One region of the Streptomyces sp. NPDC048584 genome, then DNA from elsewhere that is predicted to be linked to it. Evidence: predicted binding sites of a transcription regulator. Region 1 holds the regulator's gene; the other holds the start of a gene.
The links. The regulator HrcA, encoded in region 1, represses chaperone genes, less so after heat shock. The targets are predictions, from matches to a motif close to TTNGCACTCNGNNNNNCNGAGTGCNAA.

Region 1 (7,214 bases):
TCGACCGCTTCCCCGACGAGATCACCGGCCTGGCCGAGGACCTCGGCCGACGCGTCGCCCTCGCCATCGGGGCAGCGCGGCAGTACTCCCGGCAGGCCACCATCAGCGCCGTACTGCAGCGCGGACTGCTGCCCGGTGCCGTCGCCGAGATCCCCGGTGTGCGCAGCGCCCTCGTCTACGAACCCTGCGACAAGGGCGGACCGAGCGGCGACTTCTACGATCTCTTCCCCGCCGGACAGGGCCGCTGGTGCTTCGCCGTCGGCGACGTCCAGGGCAAGGGGCCCGAGGCCGCCGTCGTCATCGGCCTCGTCCGCCCCTGGCTGCGGCTGCTCGCCCGCGAGGGCTACCAGGTCGCCGACGTCCTCGACCGCCTCAACCAGCTCCTCCTCGACGACGCCACCGAGGCCGCCGACGCCGCCGCCCGCGCCCTGGTGGCCGCCGGCGCCCGCCCGACCGCGCCCGGCGACGGCCCCCAGACCCGATTCCTCTCCCTCCTCTATGGCGAACTCGTCCCCTTCGCCGGCGGTTTCCGCTGCACCCTCGCCTCGGCCGGACACCCCCTCCCCCTCCTGCTCGCCCCCGACGGCTCGGTCACCGCCGTGGCCCAGCCGCAGACCCTGATCGGCGTCGTCGACGACGTCACCTACACCAGCGAGACCTTCGACATGTACTCCGGCGACACCCTCCTGTGCGTCACCGACGGAGTCACCGAGCGGCGCTCCGGCTCCCGCCAGTTCGACGACGGCGACGGACTCGCCACCGCCCTGTCCGGATGCGCGGGCCTGCACGCGGAGCCGATAGCGGAACGCATCACCCGGCTCGTGCACGAGTTCGGGGCCCGCCCGCCCGCCGACGATCTCGCCCTCCTGGTGCTCCAGGCGGAGTGACGCGGCCGGTGCGGGACAATGGAGCACATGCCTTCCGCACTCCCCGACGGCGAGCCCGTCCCCGCCGACGGCGCGCTGCCCGCCTCCGCGCTCGCCGGGGCCGCCGAGCGCCCCCTCGGCTTCTACCTGCACGTCCCGTACTGCGCGACCCGCTGCGGCTACTGCGACTTCAACACCTACACCGCGACCGAGCTGCGCGGCAGCGGCGGCGTACTGGCCTCCCGCGACAACTACGCCGACACCCTCGTCGACGAGGTCCGCCTGGCCCGCAAGGTGCTGGGCGACGACCCGCGCGAGGTCCGCACGGTCTTCGTCGGAGGCGGTACGCCGACGCTGCTGGCCGCGGACGATCTCGTACGGATGCTGGCGGCGATCCGGGAGGAGTTCGGCCTCGCGCCGGACGCCGAGGTGACGACGGAGGCGAATCCGGAGTCGGTCGACCCCGCCTATCTCGCGACCCTGCGCGCCGGCGGCTTCAACCGGATCTCCTTCGGCATGCAGAGCGCCCGGCAGCACGTACTGAAGGTCCTCGACCGCACCCACACCCCCGGCCGCCCCGAGGCCTGCGTCGCCGAGGCCCGCGCGGCCGGCTTCGGCCATGTCAACCTCGACCTGATCTACGGCACCCCGGGGGAGTCCGACGACGACTGGCGGGCGTCCCTGGACGCGGCGATCGGCGCCGGCCCCGACCATGTGTCCGCGTACGCGCTGATCGTCGAGGAGGGCACGCAGCTCGCCCGCCGTATCCGGCGGGGCGAGGTGCCGATGACGGACGACGACGTCCACGCGGACCGGTATCTGATCGCCGAGGAGACGCTGTCGGCGGCGGGGTTCGACTGGTACGAGGTGTCGAACTGGGCCACCTCGGACGCGGGCCGCTGCCTGCACAACGAGCTGTACTGGCGTGGCGCCGACTGGTGGGGCGCGGGGCCGGGCGCGCACTCGCACGTGGGGGGCGTGCGCTGGTGGAACGTCAAGCATCCGGGGGCGTACGCGGGGGCACTGGCGGCGGGACGGTCGCCCGGGGCCGGCCGCGAGGTCCTGTCGGACGAGGACCGGAGGGTCGAGCGGATCCTGCTGGAGCTGCGGCTGCGGGAGGGCGTGCCGCTGTCACTGCTGAAAGAGGCGGGACTGGAGGCGGCTCGGCAGGCGCTGGCGGACGGACTGCTGGAGCGGGGCCCGTACGAGGAGGGCCACGCGGCCCTCACTCTGCGCGGCCGGCTGCTGGCGGACGCCGTGGTCAGGGACCTGGTGGACTGATCACTCGGGGGAGTGAATCACTGCGGAACGGGGGTTCGGCCCCTAACCTGTTTCGTAGGCTGCCGCCGACAGTGCGCGGCGGATGTGGAGGGCCACGGAGATGACGGCTGTGGACGAACGTGGAGTCGCGGAGTTCTTCGCGGGGTTCGAGCCACCCGAGGGGCTCAAGGTGGAGTTGCTTCGGGGAGAAATCGTGATGATGGCCAGCCCTGATCTGGTGCACAACCGGATCGTCACGTGTCTCATGGACCAGATTCCGTACCGGCAGTGGGAGCGGCTCCAGACCCAGGACGTCGACATTGTTGACGAGGCCAGCGAGCCCGTACCCGATCTCGTGGTCATGAAGGTGGGTGTCGGTCCTGACTCCGGGCGCCTTCTGCCGTCCCAGATTGTCACGCTGGTCGTGGAAGTGGTCTCGAAGACCAGCGTGGACCGGGACTACGGTGTCAAGCGTCTGATCTACGCTGCGGGTGAAGTACCCGCATACCTGATCATCGACCCGATCATGGCGCAGTGCGTTCTCTACTCGGAGCCGGCCGGGCGCGGCGAGGGCGCCGACTATCAGGTACAGCGGGTCACCAGGTTCGGGGCGCCGCTGCCACTGGAACAGTTGGGCGTCGAACTGGACACCACCGAGTTCGGTACCTACAAGGGCGTCAAGCCACATCATCGCCCGTGACGAAGTCGATCAGTTCCTCCACCCGGCCGAGGAGCTGCGGCTCCAGGTCCTTGTAGGAGCGCACCGAGCCGAGGATCCGCTGCCACGCCTCGCCGGTGTTCGCCACCCGCCAGCCCAGCGCCTCGCACACCCCCGTCTTCCAGTCCCGCCCCCGCGGCACCCGCGGCCACCCGGCGATCCCCACGGACGCCGGCTTCACCGCCTCCCAGACGTCGATGTACGGATGCCCCACCACCAGCGCGTGCTCGCTCGTGACCGCCTCCGCGATCCGCCACTCCTTCGAGCCCGGCACCAGATGGTCCACCAGGACGCCCAGCCGCGCGTCGGGGCCGGGGGCGAAGTCCTCGACGATCGACGGCAGGTCGTCGACACCCTCCAGGTACTCCACGACCACGCCCTCGATGCGCAGGTCGTCGCCCCACACCTTCTCGACCAGCTCCGCGTCGTGCCGCCCCTCGACGTAGATGCGCCCCGCGCGGGCCACCCGCGCCCGCGCGCCGGGAACGGCGACGGAGCCGGACGCCGTACGGGCGGGACGTACCGGACCGGCGGCGGACGGACGCACCAGCGTCACCACCCGCCCCTCCAGCAGGAAACCGCGCGGCTCCAGCGGGAACACCCGGTGCTTGCCGAAGCGGTCCTCCAGCGTCACCGTGCCCGCCTCGCAGCGGATCACCGCGCCGCAGAAGCCGGTACCGGGTTCCTCCACCACCAGGCCGGGCTCGGCCGCGACCTCGGGGACCGGCTGCGGCTTCTTCCACGGAGGGGTCAGATCGGCGGAGTACTGGCGCATTCCGACGACGATACGAGGAGCCCGCCCGCCGCGATCAGTCCGACACGCCGAAACGCGCCGCCAGCGCGTCCCGCTGGGCCCGTACGAACGCCGCGTCCACCACCGCGCCGTGCCCGGGCACGTACCGCGCGTCCTCACCGCCCAGCTCGAGCAGCCGGTCCAGCGCGGCCGGCCAGTGCGACGGCACGGCGTCGGGGCCGGCCTGCGGTTCGCCCGACTCCTCGACCAGGTCGCCGCAGAACACGACCTCCGGGGAACCGGGGACGAGGACCGCGAGGTCATGGGCGGTGTGCCCGGGGCCCACGTTCGCCAGCAGCACCTGCCGCCCGCCGTCCGGCCCGAGGTCGAGCGTCCACTCGCCGGACACCGGGTGCCGTGGCGGCACCAGCGCGTCCACGGCCTCCTGCGCCACCCGCGCGTCCAGCCCGTGGCGCACCGCGTCCGCGCGCAGTTCCGCCCGCCCGCGCGCCGTCAGCACCGTCTCCATGCCCACCGCGCCGAACACCTCCGCGCCCGTGAGGGCCGCCGAACCGAGGACATGATCGAAGTGCGGGTGGGTGAGCGCGAGATGCGTCACACGACGGCCGGTGAGCGCGAGCGCCTGGGCCCGCAACCGCGCGCCCTCTCCCAGTCCGGACCCCGCGTCCACGAGCAGCACCCCGTCCGCGCCCACGACGAGCCCCGCCGTGCAGTCCCACACCGGCAGCCGGCACCGCCCCACCCCGGGCGCCAGTTGCTCCCATCCCGACTCTTCCCAAGTCACGGTCACGACGGGACGCTATCGGAGACGACGACGCCCGGCGCGGCGGCGCGGGGACCGGCCTTGCCCGGGGTGTACCCCCCGGCCGTACACTGGGCGGGGAAGTCTGGCACTCGCGTGCGAAGAGTGCCAGGCGGACAGGGAAGGTACCGCGCGGGAAGGCTTCTGGAGGTGTGCGCGATGCTCAGTGAACGCAGGCTCCAGGTGCTGCGCGCCATCGTCCAGGACTATGTGGGCACCGAGGAGCCCGTCGGCTCCAAGGCCCTCACCGAGCGGCACAACCTGGGCGTCTCCCCGGCCACCGTGCGCAATGACATGGCGGCCCTGGAGGACGAGGGGTTCATCGCCCAGCCGCACACCAGTGCCGGGCGCATCCCCACCGACAAGGGGTACCGGCTGTTCGTCGACCGGCTCGCCGGCGTGAAGCCGATGACCGGGCCCGAGCGGCGGGCCATCCAGAACTTCCTCGACGGCTCCGTCGATCTCGACGACGTGGTCGCCAGGACCGTGCGGCTGCTCGCGCAGCTGACCCGGCAGGTCGCCGTCGTGCAGTACCCGTCGCTGACCCGCTCCACGGTGCGGCACGTGGAACTGCTGTCCCTGGCCCCGGCGCGGCTGATGCTGGTGCTGATCACGGACACCGGCCGGGTGGAGCAGCGCCTGGTCGACTGCCCGGCGCCGTTCGGCGAGCAGTCGCTCGCGGACCTGCGCGCGCGGCTCAACAGCCGGGTCGCGGGCCGCCGGTTCACCGATGTGCCGAGCCTGGTCGAGGACCTCCCCGAAGCATTCGAGGCGGACGACCGCGGTACGGTCTCGATGGTGCTCTCCACTCTGCTGGAGACGCTCGTCGAGGAGAACGAGGAGCGGCTGATGATCGGCGGGACCGCCAATCTCACCCGCTTCGGACATGACTTCCCCCTCACGATCCGGCCCGTCCTCGAGGCGCTGGAGGAGCAGGTCGTGCTCCTCAAGTTGCTTGGGGAGGCGGGGGATTCGGGCATGACCGTGCGCATCGGGCACGAGAACGCCTATGAGGGACTCAACTCCACGTCCGTCGTGTCGGTGGGCTACGGTTCGGGCGGCGAGGCTGTTGCCAAGCTCGGCGTGGTCGGACCGACCCGCATGGACTACCCGGGAACGATGGGAGCGGTACGCGCAGTGGCACGGTACGTCGGACAGATCCTGGCGGAGTCGTAGTGGCCACGGACTACTACGCCGTACTCGGCGTACGCCGCGACGCGTCGCAGGAGGAGATCAAGAAGGCCTTCCGGCGGCTCGCCCGCGAGCTGCATCCGGACGTCAATCCTGATCCCAAGACGCAGGAGCGGTTCAAGGAGATCAACGCCGCCTACGAGGTGTTGTCCGACCCGCAGAAGAAACAGGTCTACGACCTGGGCGGCGACCCCCTCTCCCAGGCGGGCGGCGGCGGTGGCGCGGGCGGCTTCGGGGCGGGCGGCTTCGGCAACTTCTCCGACATCATGGACGCGTTCTTCGGTACGGCGTCGCAGCGCGGGCCGCGCTCGCGCACCCGCCGGGGCCAGGACGCCATGATCCGGATCGACGTCGAGCTCGACGAGGCGGCGTTCGGCACGACGAAGGACATCCAGGTCGACACGGCCGTCGTCTGCACCACGTGCAGCGGCGAGGGCGCCGCTCCGGGCACCACCGCGCAGACCTGTGACATGTGCCGTGGCCGTGGTGAGGTCTCGCAGGTCACGCGGTCCTTCCTGGGCCAGGTCATGACGTCCCGCCCCTGCCCGCAGTGCCAGGGCTTCGGCACCGTCGTCCCGACCCCGTGCCCCGAGTGCGCGGGCGACGGCCGCATCCGCTCCCGGCGCACCCTCACGGTCAAGATCCCGGCCGGTGTGGACAACGGCACCCGGATCCAGCTGGCCGGCGAGGGCGAGGTCGGGCCCGGCGGCGGTCCCGCCGGCGACCTGTACGTGGAGATCCACGAACTCCCGCACAGCACCTTCCAGCGGCGCGGCGACGACCTGCACTGCACGGTCACCATCCCGATGACGGCGGCGTCCCTCGGCACCAAGGTGCCGCTGGAGACGCTGGACGGCATGGAGGAGGTCGACATCCGGCCCGGCACCCAGTCCGGCCAGTCGATCCCGCTGCACGGCCGGGGCATCACCCACCTGCGCGGCGGCGGCCGGGGCGACCTCATCGTCCACGTGGAGGTCCAGACCCCGACGAAGCTCGACCCGGAACAGGAACGCCTGCTGCGTGAACTCTCCAAACTGCGTGGGGAGGAACGGCCTACGGGACAGTTCCAGCCGGGGCAGCAGGGGCTTTTCTCGCGGCTGAAGGACGCTTTCAACGGCCGCTGATGTCGGCCCGCCGGTGCTGTCCGGTTGACGTCGGGGGGTCTGCTGCCGGGGGTCCGGGGGTTGTCCCCCGGGCGAGCACAGTCAGCCGGGGCAGCAGGGGCTTTTCTCGCGGCTGAAGGACGCTTTCAACGGCCGCTGACGTCGGCCCGCCGGTGCTGTCCGGTTGACGTCGGGGGGTCTGCCGGGGGTCCGGGGGTTGTCCCCCGGGCGGGCGCAGTCAGCCGGGGCAGCAGGGGCTTTTCTCGCGGCTGAAGGACGCTTTCAACGGCCGCTGACGTCGGCTTCGGTGCCCCGGGCGAAAGTGGCTTATGCCAAGGGGAAGGGCAGGTTCGGAGTCGAGCGGGGGACGTGACAACATGCGGTCATGTCCTCCGTACTGACCGAAATCTGCCCGCACCCCGTCGTGCAGGCACCCATGGCGGGCGGTGTCGCCGTGCCGCAGCTCGCCGCCGCCGTGTCCGAGGCGGGCGGACTCGGTTTCCTGGCCGCCGGGTACAAG
Region 2 (7,214 bases), on a different contig from region 1:
GACCGAGCAGGTCGTGACGACGTGATCCGGAGAACCCGGCGACGTGGGCGGGCGACGGGCCCGTCGACAACGCGATCGCCCTGACGTGAAGACCCTCTTCACTCAATGCGTTCATCCGCATACTCAACGTGCGGTAGCGTCGCCTCGACATCACGTCTTCCGCGTGCCACGCCGGGCACGGAACGAAGGCGACCCCCGCGGCGGTTGCAGCCGTCCGCGAGGGCCTGAACCACCAGTGGAAAAGGACTCCACCGTTGATTTACCGGCACCATATCGCGCCCCCGCGCGCCTTCTCCCAGTTCTCCCACGACCTGATCCGGCCCCCCCGGCTGTCCTCCGACGCCGTGCGGCTGCTGACCTGGCAGCTCTCCCTCCCCGACGGGGCGCGCGAGTCGTTGTCGCGCACCGCCGGGCGCGCCCGCATCGGGGCGTGTGCCTTCACGCGGGCCAAGCGGCAGCTCAAGGAGGAAGGCTTCGTGCACGAGCGGCGGCTCCAGGGGCCCGGCGGCCACTGAGTGACCCAACAGCTCGTCTCCAATGTGCCGTTGAGCGCCGCCGAGGCCGTCAAGATCCTCGCCCGGATGCCCGTACACGCACCCGACGCCGACGCGTCACCGCAGCTCGCCCCGAGTCCCCGCATCCCGGCCGCCGGTGCTCCGACCCTCCGCCCACCGACGGTCATCCTGCTGGTGGCGATGCGCTAGTCGCCGCCTCCGCCGCCACCCCCGTCGCCGCCACCGCTGTCTCCGCCACCGCCCCCGTCGCCGCCGTCTCCGCCGTCGCTGCCCCAGCCGTCGCCGCCGCCGGGTTCGTTGTCGTCCCGGCCCCGGCCGAGGTTGCTGAACCAGGAGGTGTCCCAGGTGGGGGTGTCGTCGGTCGTGGGCCGGCGTGGGCGGAAGCGGGCCGTGCCCGTGGTGTCGCCGAGGCCGAAGGAGACGGCGACCGCGTGGGCCATCACGGCGTCCAGCGGGTCGGCGCTCTCGTGGTGCACGGCGGCCAGGGGCAGCAGCACGGTGCCGGGGGCCGGTTCGGCGCGGCGGGGCGGCCGGGTCAGCAGGGCGACCCGGTGGTCGTCGCGGAGCAGCCAGGAGCTCTCCGCGTTCGCGCGCCGCAGCGTCCAGTGCCGTTCGGGGGTGCCGATCTCGACGCTGCTCTTGGACTTGCGGAACCGACGGCGGAGTTCGAGCCGCGCGTGGACCGGACCGACCGTCAGTACGAGGCCGCCGCTCGGGTCGTGGGGGTGCGGAAGGTAGCCGTACGGTGCCCGGAGCCGGACGGCGGGGGCGTGCGGGCCCCAGACGTCGACCTGGACCAGCCGGCGGTCCACGACGACGGTGACAGGTCCGGCGGGACCCGGCGCGAAGCGGCGCGCCATCCACAGCGGTACGCCCTCGGCCCGCGCCCGTGCGGCGAGGGCGGCCACCTCTTCCGGGCCACCGCATCTGCGTACCGCGAGTTCGCCCAGCGCGCGGGCGAACTCGGCGGCCCGGCGCACCGGGAGGGGCTTGGTCGTACCGGTCACGCGTGTGACCGGGACGGCGCCGGGGCCCTGCGGCAGCTGGTCCAGCGGGCGTTCGGTGCCGCCGCCGCCGAGCCAGCGGCCCCGTAGATACGCCTCGGCCATGGCGCCGAGGTTCAGTTCGTCCAGCGGTGTCGTCCGCACGCCCCTGCGCAGCCGGTCCTCGGTGAGTTCCGCGGTCCGTGCCAGCGGGTTCCTGGACCGTTCGGCGTAGAGCACCTCGCTCATCGTGTCCCCCTCCTGCATCCGGCCCGTTCCCCACCGGTAAGTCGCCGGCGGGCCGTCCGGCGGTTCCAAGATCCGGGGACATCGCGGGTACGGTGAAGGCCCGGCGGCCCCGTTTCCGGGGCCGCCGGGCCTTCACTCAGGCGCTGGCGACGTGATCTGTCGTCAGTGGGAGTGGCCGTGGCCACCGGCAGCGGCGGCCGGCTCCTCCTCTTCCTTCTTCTCGACGACCAGGGTCTCGGTCGTGAGCAGCAGGGAGGCGATGGAGGCGGCGTTCTCCAGGGCGGAGCGGGTCACCTTGACCGGGTCGATGACGCCGGCCTTGACCAGGTCGCCGTACTCGCCGGTGGCGGCGTTGTAGCCGTTGCCCTTCTCGAGCTCGGCGACCTTGGAGACGATGACGTAGCCCTCGAGGCCGGCGTTCTCGGCGATCCAGCGCAGCGGCTCGACGGCGGCCTTGCGGACGACCGCGACACCGGTGGCCTCGTCGCCGGTCTTGTCGAGGTTGCCCTCGAGGACCTTGACGGCGTGGACGAGCGCGGAGCCACCACCGGAGACGATGCCCTCCTCGACCGCGGCGCGGGTCGCGGAGATGGCGTCCTCCAGACGGTGCTTCTTCTCCTTCAGCTCCACCTCGGTGGCGGCGCCGACCTTGATCACGCACACGCCGCCGGCCAGCTTCGCGAGGCGCTCCTGGAGCTTCTCGCGGTCCCAGTCGGAGTCCGTGGACTCGATCTCGGCCTTGATCTGGCCGACGCGGCCCTGCACGTCCGCCTTCTCGCCGGCACCGTCGACGACCGTGGTGTCGTCCTTGGTGACGGTGACGCGGCGGGCGGAGCCGAGCACGTCCAGTCCGACCTGGTCGAGCTTGAGGCCGACCTCCTCGGAGACGACCGTGGCGCCGGTGAGGACGGCCATGTCCTGCAGCATCGCCTTGCGGCGGTCACCGAAGCCGGGCGCCTTGACGGCGACCGCGTTGAACGTGCCGCGGATCTTGTTGACCACCAGGGTCGACAGGGCCTCGCCCTCGACGTCCTCGGCGATGATCAGCAGCGGCTTGGAGGCGTTGGCCTGGATGACCTTCTCCAGCAGCGGCAGCAGCTCCGCGATGGAGCCGATCTTGCCCTGGGTGATCAGGATGTACGGGTCGTCGAGGACGGCCTCCATACGCTCCTGGTCCGTCACGAAGTACGGGGACAGGTAGCCCTTGTCGAAGGCCATGCCCTCGGTGAAGTCCAGCTCCAGGCCGAAGGTGTTGGACTCCTCGACGGTGATGACACCGTCCTTGCCGACCTTGTCCATCGCCTCGGCGATGAGCTCGCCGACCTGCTGGTCCTGGGCGGACAGCGCGGCGACGGCGGCGATGTCGGACTTCTCGTCGATCGGGCGGGCCGAGGCGAGCAGGTCCTCGGAGACCGCGGCGACGGCGGCGTCGATGCCCTTCTTCAGCAGCGCCGGGGAGGCACCCGCGGCGACGTTCTTCAGGCCCTCGCGGACCAGCGCCTGGGCCAGCACGGTGGCGGTGGTGGTGCCGTCACCCGCGATGTCGTTGGTCTTGGTCGCCACCTCCTTCACCAGCTGCGCGCCGAGGTTCTCGTACGGGTCCTCGATCTCGACCTCACGGGCGATCGTGACACCGTCGTTGGTGATGGTGGGGGCGCCGAACTTCTTGTCGATGACGACGTTGCGGCCCTTGGGGCCGATCGTCACCTTGACCGTGTCGGCAAGCTTGTTGACGCCGCGCTCGAGGGCGCGACGGGCGTCCTCGTCGAACTTCAGGATCTTCGCCATGGGAGCGGTTCAGCCCTCTCGGAAAACGTGGGTGAAACGAACTGCGCCCCTGACGCCCGGCTTCATAAGGTCGCGGGGGCCCGGGGCGCAGCTCAAAAGCAAGGTGCTTCGGTGAAGCGGGTGAACTACTTCTCGATGATCGCGAGGACGTCGCGAGCCGAGAGGACGAGGTACTCCTCGCCGTTGTACTTCACCTCGGTGCCGCCGTACTTGCTGTACAGCACGATGTCACCGGTCTTGACGTCGAGCGGCAGGCGCTCGCCGTTCTCGAAGCGGCCCGGGCCCACGGCCAGGACGACGCCCTCCTGGGGCTTCTCCTTGGCGGTGTCCGGAATGACCAGGCCAGAGGCGGTGGTCTGCTCGGCGTCGAGCGGCTGGACCACGATGCGGTCCTCGAGCGGCTTGATGGCAACCTTGGAGCTGGTGGTCGTCACGATCCGACCTCCCCCTTCGGAGATCTCACGGGGTTAACTGTCTGAGGTGGCGACCAGGTGGATCCGTCGTCGCGGGTGCCGGACCTGCCCGTCGCGCATTGGCACTCTCCAGTGGGGAGTGCCAGAACTGAGACTATGACTGTGATTAGCACTCGGTCAAGCGGAGTGCCAGTTGGCTGCGGCGCGTCGCGGGGTGGGCGCGTTGTCATCACCCTTGTGTGCGGCGCGCGGTGTTGCGGTGACCGCCCCTGGGGGCGGCCGCCCCCGGGCCCCCGCTTCGGCCCTGAACGGGCCTCGTCCTCAATCGCCGGACGGGCTGACAGGTGAGCGGCGCTCACCAGTGGCCGGCGACGGGATGGCTTCGGCCACGTATGCCTCCAGCCTGCCCACCTTCAGTCCCCGCTCCTCCAGTTCCCCCAGCAGTCGTGCCGTCCGTTCCGCCAGTGTCAGTGACGGGGTCTCCACCGACGGTACGGCGATGATGTCGCCGGGGTTCAGCTGCTGGGGGCCGGCGGTGTAGGTGAGGTGGCCGTCGGTCTCCAGGGTGGCCCGGGAGCCGATGACCGCCCGGATGCCGCAGTCGGCGGCCGCCTTCAGGGTGGTGGTGTCGTACGTGCCGTAGGGCGGGCGGAAGAGGGTGGCGCGGATGCCGAAGCGGGACCTGAGCTTGCGCTGCTGGCCGCAGATCTCGGCGCGCTGGCCGGCGTAGGGAAGGCCGCGCAGGGCGCGGTGGTCGAGGGTGTGGTTCTGCAGGCTCGCGCCGACCGCGCGCAGGCGGGCGAAGTGGGCGTAACCGGGGCCGGTCACGCTGTCCGTGAGGAACAGGCTGACGGGGAGCGCCCGTTCGCGTACGAGGTCGATGAAGCCGGGGTCGCGTTCGGCGCCGTCGTCGTAGGTGAGGAAGACGACCCGGTCGCGGGTGAGGACGCGGTCGATGACCGGCGGGAGGCCGCCGGAGGCCACCGGACCGGCCCCGGCCGACCGCCCCGTACCGTCCCCGGCCCCGCTGCCCGGCGTACCGCATCCGGCGATCAGGACCAGCAGGGCGGCCCCCAGCAGCCCGGCCCGCGCCCGAGCGGCCCGCGAGCCGGAGATCCGCGGCGCGACGGCCCTCACCACAGGGCCACCCCACCGCCGCGACCGGCCCGCACCCGGGAGACCCTCGAACCGGACCTCCCCGCGAGGCCGCCCACGGCAGGGGGCCCGACCGGGCCACGCGTGCGGACCCGCGCGTGGCCTTGACACCCCGTCCGCATCGCACCCGGAGCCCGGACCTGGCCCGCGTCCGGAAGCCGGCCCCGCAGACCGCCCGCCGGGCGCCCGGCCCTCACAGGTAGTCCTCCAGACGGGCCACCGCGTACCCCTCCGCCGTGACCTTGTCGAGGAAGCGCCGGGCCATGTCCGGCATCGTGCCCTTCCAGGTGTCGCGGCCGCGGAAGTGGGTGAGGACGATGTCGCCGGGGTGCAGTTCGCGGTCCCATTCCCGGTACTCCCAGTGGTCGACGAAGACCTCCTCGTTCCAGAGCGGGACATGGGTGATCCCGCAGGACTTCGCGACGCGCAGGGTGTCCTTGTCGTAGTTGCCGTAGGGCGGCCGGAAGAGGACGGGCCGTTCGCCGTACCGCTTCTCGATGATCTTCTGCATGCCGCAGATCTCGCGCTTCTGGCGGGCGTGGGACAGGGCCGGCAGATAGGGGTGGTGGAGCGTGTGGTTGTGCAGGGAGACGCCGCGGTCCTGCATCTTCTCGAAGTAGCCGTAGTCCTCCTTGACGAGGTAGTCGCTGAGGAAGGCGCTGTACGGGATCTTCAGCTCGCTCATCATCCGCAGGAACGCCGGGTCCTTCTCGTCGCCGTCGTCGATGGTGAGGAAGAGGATCTTCTTCTCGGTGGGGATCGTGGTGAAGACCGGCGGGAGTCCCAGCCGGCGGTGTCCGTCGACCTCGAAGCCCTCGCGGGTGGTGATCTCCGGCTTCTTCGCGGGGGGCGGCGGGGCGGTCAGCGGCACCCGTTTCAGCCCCCAGCGTTTCGCGGCGGCGGCCCTCGCGGTGTGCGCGGCACGCAGCTTGGTGGCGTAGTCGTCGAGCGCGCGGGCCGGGGGCGCCTTCAGGGGCGGACCGGCCGCCGGTTCGGCCGGGGCGCCGCTGCCGCCGCCCGGCCCCTGTCCGCAGCCCGCGGCGATCGAGGCGAGAGCGATCACCGCGAGGCCGATCCGCACTCCACCGAATGGCCACTTTTTATCGTTTTGTCGTACTGCTCGCATGGGGCCGGATCCTCGCAGCCGCACCGTCCGGACCCGGCCCGACACCGCGGCCGGAGGCATACGGTCCACCGACTGGCCCACAATGACCCGGTGAACGACCTCGCCTCCCTCCTCACCCCCGAAGGCCGCGCCCTCCTCGACGAGGTGCGCGACACCGACCCGGCGCACGAACTCGCCGTCGCGACGAGACTGCGCCGCGAGCACCCCGCCGAACTCGTGTCGGCGGCGCTGGGCCAGGCGCGGCTGCGGCAGCGGGCGGTGGCCAAGTTCGGGGAGCGGGACGCCGCGCGGATGTTCTTCACGCCCAACGGGGTGGAGCAGTCGACGCGGGCGAGTGTGGCGACGTACCGGGCCGAGTGTCTGCACGCGCTCGGGGTGCGGTCCGTCGCCGACCTGTGCTGCGGGATCGGCGGGGACGCGATCGCGCTCGCCCGCGCGGGGATCCGGGTGCTGGCCGTCGACCGCGACCCGCTGACCTGTGCGGCAGCCCGCGCCAATGCCGACGCGCTCGGTCTCGCCGGTCTGATCGAGGTGCGCGAGGCGGATGTGACCGAGGTGGACACGGCCGGCTACGACGCCGTGTTCGTCGACCCGGCCCGGCGTTCCTCCAGGCGCGGCCGGATCTTCGACCCGGAGGCCTACTCCCCTCCCCTGTCCTGGGCCGTGTCCGCCGCGCTCGGGGCTCCGCTCGGGCTGCTGAAGATCGCGCCCGGCATTCCGCACGAGACGATCCCCGAGGCCGCGACCGCCGAGTGGGTCTCGGACGGCGGGGACGTGAAGGAGGCCATGCTGTGGTTCGGCCGGGACGTGACACCGGGGGCACGGCGGGCGACGCTGCTGCCCGCCCGAGCCGGCATTGCCGTGACCCCCGACTCCGCGCTCCCCGATCCCGAAGTACGCCCGGTCGGACGGTATGTGTACGAGCCCGACGGCGCCGTCATCCGCGCCCACCTGGTCGCCGAGGTGGCCGCGGAACTGGAGGGCG

Region 2: groES (co-chaperone GroES) is a predicted target of HrcA. The motif match lies at 4,115-4,141, and genes of this name have one in related genera.

Annotation. Positions count from the first base shown of each region.
Region 1 covers NZ_JBICWF010000004.1:410,034-417,247, reverse strand. Annotated here, with positions in the region: gene ACGFR9_RS12220 (SpoIIE family protein phosphatase) at 1-887, shown strand, start outside; gene hemW (radical SAM family heme chaperone HemW) at 915-2,147, shown strand; gene ACGFR9_RS12210 (Uma2 family endonuclease) at 2,248-2,826, shown strand; gene ACGFR9_RS12205 (DUF3097 domain-containing protein) at 2,804-3,619, opposite strand; gene ACGFR9_RS12200 (MBL fold metallo-hydrolase) at 3,654-4,388, opposite strand; gene hrcA (heat-inducible transcriptional repressor HrcA) at 4,560-5,576, shown strand; gene dnaJ (molecular chaperone DnaJ) at 5,576-6,715, shown strand; gene ACGFR9_RS12185 (nitronate monooxygenase) at 7,080-7,214, shown strand, end outside.
Region 2 covers NZ_JBICWF010000002.1:109,070-116,283, reverse strand. Annotated here, with positions in the region: partial or broken gene ACGFR9_RS04815 (DUF7008 domain-containing protein) at 1-17, shown strand, start outside; gene ACGFR9_RS04810 (hypothetical protein) at 255-515, shown strand; gene ACGFR9_RS04805 (hypothetical protein) at 516-704, shown strand; gene ACGFR9_RS04800 (hypothetical protein) at 701-1,747, opposite strand; gene groL (chaperonin GroEL) at 1,910-3,535, opposite strand; gene groES (co-chaperone GroES) at 3,661-3,969, opposite strand; gene ACGFR9_RS04785 (polysaccharide deacetylase family protein) at 4,270-5,085, opposite strand; gene ACGFR9_RS04780 (polysaccharide deacetylase family protein) at 5,297-6,229, opposite strand; gene ACGFR9_RS04775 (methyltransferase domain-containing protein) at 6,320-7,214, shown strand, end outside.